2 regions of the Caulobacter sp. FV2ye17ST genome follow, and region 2 is predicted to be linked to the other one. Evidence: riboswitches for the same ligand, from Rfam matches in the RefSeq annotation. Region 2 holds a riboswitch; the other holds the start of a gene.
What was found. A riboswitch is a leader RNA that binds a small molecule or an ion and turns the genes downstream of it on or off. The one in region 2 is predicted to bind ZMP and ZTP.
Positions count from the first base shown of each region.

Region 1: linked by a shared signal. The riboswitch ahead of purH (bifunctional phosphoribosylaminoimidazolecarboxamide formyltransferase/IMP cyclohydrolase) and the one ahead of ACW17V_RS19310 (LysE family translocator) in region 2 are both predicted to bind ZMP and ZTP.

Region 1 covers NZ_CM178727.1:101,731-103,924, forward strand. Annotated here, with positions in the region: gene purH (bifunctional phosphoribosylaminoimidazolecarboxamide formyltransferase/IMP cyclohydrolase) at 1-873, opposite strand, end outside; ZMP/ZTP riboswitch at 903-983, opposite strand; gene ACW17V_RS00455 (hypothetical protein) at 1,010-1,318, opposite strand.
Region 2 covers NZ_CM178727.1:4,010,538-4,012,731, forward strand. Annotated here, with positions in the region: gene ACW17V_RS19295 (TonB-dependent receptor) at 1-76, opposite strand, end outside; partial or broken gene ACW17V_RS19300 (hypothetical protein) at 241-332, shown strand; partial or broken gene ACW17V_RS19305 (hypothetical protein) at 432-628, shown strand; ZMP/ZTP riboswitch at 826-907, shown strand; gene ACW17V_RS19310 (LysE family translocator) at 930-1,562, shown strand; partial or broken gene ACW17V_RS19315 (hypothetical protein) at 1,590-1,783, opposite strand; gene ACW17V_RS19320 (hypothetical protein) at 1,985-2,194, shown strand, end outside.

The sequences.
Region 1 (2,194 bases), 350 kb from region 2:
GGGATTGGCGTGCTTGATGATCGCCACGGCCGGGCCGGCCGCCGGGTCGAACTCGGCGATCAGCTCGAAGGCCGCGTCGGTGTCGTTGATGTTGTTGTAGCTGAGTTCCTTGCCCTGCAGCTGGGTCGCCGTGGCCACCCCGACGCGCGGGCTGGGGAAGGCATAGAAGGCCGCCTTCTGGTGCGGGTTCTCGCCATAGCGCATCACCTGGCGCAGCTCGCCGGCGATGGCCTTGCGGGCCGGGAAGTCCTGGCCGAGGGCCTGGGCGAACCAGGCCGAGATCGCCGCGTCATAGGCCGCCGTGCGGGCATAGGCGCGGGCCGCCAGCTGCTGGCGCAAGGCCAGGGTGGTGCCGCCAGCCTTCAGGGCCTCCAGCACTTCGGCCAGATCCGAGGGATCGGTGCAGACGGCGACATAGCCGTGGTTCTTGGCCGCCGAGCGGATCATGGCCGGGCCGCCGATGTCGATGTTCTCGACGCATTCGGCATAGCTGCCGCCCTTCGCGACCGTGGCCTCGAACGGATAGAGGTTCACATACAGGATATCGATGCCGCCGATGCCGTGGTCGGCCATGGCTTGCGCATGTTCGGGAGCATCCCGAACCCCGAGAAGCCCGCCATGCACGATGGGGTGCAGGGTCTTGACCCGGCCGTCCATCATCTCGGGAAAGCCCGTCAGGTCCGACACGTCCTTCACCGGCAGGCCGGCCGCCGCGATCGCCGCCTTGGTGCCGCCGGTCGAGACCAGCTCGACGCCCGCCTCGTGCAGGACCTTGGCCGCCTCGACCAGGCCGGTCTTGTCGGAGACCGACAGCAGGGCGCGTTTGGGCGAAACGAGATCGGGGGCGGACGGATAGTCGGGGGCGGCGGGCACGGCGGGACTCCGGGTCTGGTGGAAGACGGTGAGGGAGCCCAGGCGCGCGGCGGATGAGGTCCGCGCTCCCCGATGGTTGCCCATCACTAGCGCCAGTTACGCGAACGGGCGGAAAATACGGGCGGGGGCGGGGGAGTCAATGACGGCTTGCCTCGCGCCGCCGGCGCTCGGTGTCCTGCCGGATCAGCTCGTCCAGCACGGGCGTGGCGCTGGGCTGCAGGATGTCGGCCCGACCGCCGGCGATCTGGGCGCGGTTGTCGGCCAGCAGGGTCAGCATCAGCGTGCGCTCGCGCGCCGGGATCTGGTCGAGAAAGGGCGCGATCTGGCGATGCAGCTTTTCGGTGAAATCTTCCAGCCGGTCATAGATCATCATCGCGCGCTCCGTCGCCTTGTTGACGCGGCGAAGCGGGCGATAGCGGCTGCGGGGTGGTTTGGACTTGGGCATGGGGGTGTTCTCCTGGGTTGGTTGCTGATGCGGCCATCGCCGGGACGCCCCCTCCGTCACGTCGCTTCGCGCCGCGCCACCTCCCCCGCACGCTTCGCTACGGGGCAGGAGGGAGCGCTCTTCTCCTGCCCCGTGAAACGGGGGAGGTGGCGCGCTGCGAATACGCAGCGTGACGGAGGGGGCGTCCGGGCATTGGACGCGAGTTCGCGATCTCAAACGGAGAACCGCTGAGCTAGTCGGGGAGGCGCGAAGCGGCCGGGACGAACCCGGATGACCGTGATGTTGTTTGTGCGTTTCGGCTCGACCTGTCCGCTTCGCAGAAGCTGTTCTTGCGTGAGGATCGGGCCAAGCGAGCGTCTTTCAGCTCTGATACCCAAGAGCCCCCGTACGGGCGCGCATCCCGTCGATCGGCTAACCGTCTCGACGCCGACGATGCGCGATAGGCGGGTTTACGATCCCTCGCCCTCTTCGACCCGCGTTCACCCGGCCGACGAGCCACTCAGCGTTTGGTCCGTCCTTCTGAGACAGCCCGCACACCTCGACCCGCCTTCCAGGGCGTCGCGGCCCCGCTCAGCTCCATCCCCATCGCCGCTTTGGGCCGGTACCAAACGCCCTCCCCCTGCGACGGGGACAGCACCAAGAATACGGGCGGTTTGAGCTCCGAGGATTGGCGCGATCAACTATTTTACAAGTGGCTGATCTGGCTGAAGTTTGTTCTGAAAAGAACGGGGATAAACTGCGCGCTATCCCCATTCTCCCAGCCCTCTCCGAAAGGGAGACGGTTTCGATCTCCGCGGCCGCCTCCCCCTTCAGGGGGAGGACTTGCAGGCGCCTCGCGCTCAACAGGCGGACAAACCGGCGGCATTGCCGAACCGG
Region 2 (2,194 bases):
CGACGCCGGCGACGGCGGCCGCGCCCAGGGCGCGACGTTGACGGCCAACAATGCCGCGAATGTTCGAGTTACGCATAGTTCGATCCTGTCCCCAGCGGGGCGACGATCCCTCGCGCCCCTCCTGATATTGCGAGGCGTTCTTAGCGGCGCCGTTGCGGAGACGCAATGATAATCATTCTCAAGATAACGGAGGTGTGGGGCTCACGGCGTCGCAGCCTCACGCGATCTCTCGCTGAAGGGATGGAAAGGGTCGCGGAGCGTCCGGACCACGTCCGGATGAGTTTGAAAAAATACCGTTTCGACGAAGCCGTCCGCTCCGCGTGACCGGTTCACAGGAGCCTGCGCTTGGGCGGTATTGTGACGCCTCTTACGCTCCCAGCCCCAGACGGGCGGCGTGAATAGCGTTCACGCCGGGCCGCGAGCCATTACGCCCGCCTGTCCCCGCTCGATCACCCCCCGCCGCCGCAATGGTCGCTGGCCTTGCGCCCTTTCCCTGCGACGAGGTGGGTACAGAATACGGGAGGTTTCAGCGCGTCGGATAAGTTTGCTGGACGCCCATGCCGGTCCCCATTCCTTCGACCCTCTCCCAGAGGGAGAGGGAGGGACCCACGCTTGCGTGGGAGGGTGAGGGGTTACACCGCCAACCGTTGTCGCACCTGGGATCCTGCCTTGTCCGGAAGGGCTTCGCAAACCCCTCATCCTCCCACGCCTGCGGCGCGGGCCCCTCCTTCTCCCTCTGGGAGAAGGTTTCAAATCCCCGTCCCCATCCGGGGACGGCGCGATCCCAATCCCCGTGGTCGCCGGACGAAACACGGTGTAGCTTGCCCCCGTCCGCGCGACTGGCGATCAGAGGGAGCACCCTCGGGAAGCGCGGACCACAGCAGAGCCGTTCGCCTGGGCGCCCCACCTGTCGATATGGAGCCGCGCCCATGCCCCACGCCCACACCTGGATCGCCTTCTGCCTCATCTGCCTGGGCATGGCCCTGACGCCTGGGCCCAACATGCTGTATCTGGTCAGCCGCGCGATCAGCCAGGGGCCCATGGCTGGGCTGGTGTCGCTGGCCGGCACGGCGGCGGGCTTTGTCGTCTATCTGCTGTGCGCGGCGCTGGGCATCACCGCCCTGCTGATGGCCGCGCCCATCGCCTATGACGTGCTGCGGTTCGGCGGGGCGCTGTATCTGGGCTGGCTGGCCTGGCAGGCGATCCGCCCGGGCGGCGCCGCGCCGTTCCAGGTGCGCGAGCTGCCGAAGGATCCGCCCGCCCGGCTGATGGCCATGGGTTTCCTGACCAACCTGCTGAACCCCAAGGCGGCGATGCTCTACCTGTCGCTGCTGCCGCAGTTCATCGACCCGCATCGCGGCGCGGTGCTGGGCCAGTCCCTCGTGCTGGGCGGCAGCCAGATCGTCATCAGCCTGACCATCAACGGCCTGATCTGCCTGGCGGCGGGGTCTATCGCGACCTTCCTGGCCGGGCGGCCGGTCTGGGTGCTGGTGCAGCGCTGGCTGATGGCCAGCGTGCTGGGCGGTCTGGCGGTGCGGATGGCGACCGAGGCGCGGCGGTAGGGCCGCCTAGCCCACCGCCGTCACTACACCCACCGTCATTCCCGCCCTTGTGGCGGGAACCCCTGGTTCAGCTGTCACGTGAAGCGCCAGCGAAGTGCGCGCGCACTTCGCCCCTCCCGCACCTGCGGCGGACAGAGGGGTTCCCGCCACAAGGGCGGGAATGACGGATGTGAGAGGGAGATGACCGCATTAGCCCATCCGCCCCTCGCGGGCACAGCCATCCTTACATCTCACGGCGAGACGATCGCCGAGGCGTACAGGTCTCTCAAGGACGACGCTCTCGCGTCGCCGCGGAGCGGCGGCCCGCAGGGCCGTCCTTGACAGACCTGTACGCCTCGGCACGCTGCAGCCTCCAAGAGATGTAAGGATCGCACCGACCCTGGAGGTCGGCGGGCGACCCAAGTCGGAGACGAACCATCAGCATGACCGATATCTCAAGCGATCTGACGGTTGAGGATTTGCTGCTGGCCACCGAGCTGCTTGTGCCCGTTTGCGATGCCACCCCCATCACGCTGTTGGCGGCGAAGCTTAGCCAGGGATGGGCAAGCTTTCGCTTTGAGCTCCATACCCATGAGGACAGGCGCGAAATTCTATCTGCTGTCGGGGTCTTCAACAGCGAGGCTGAGGCGCGG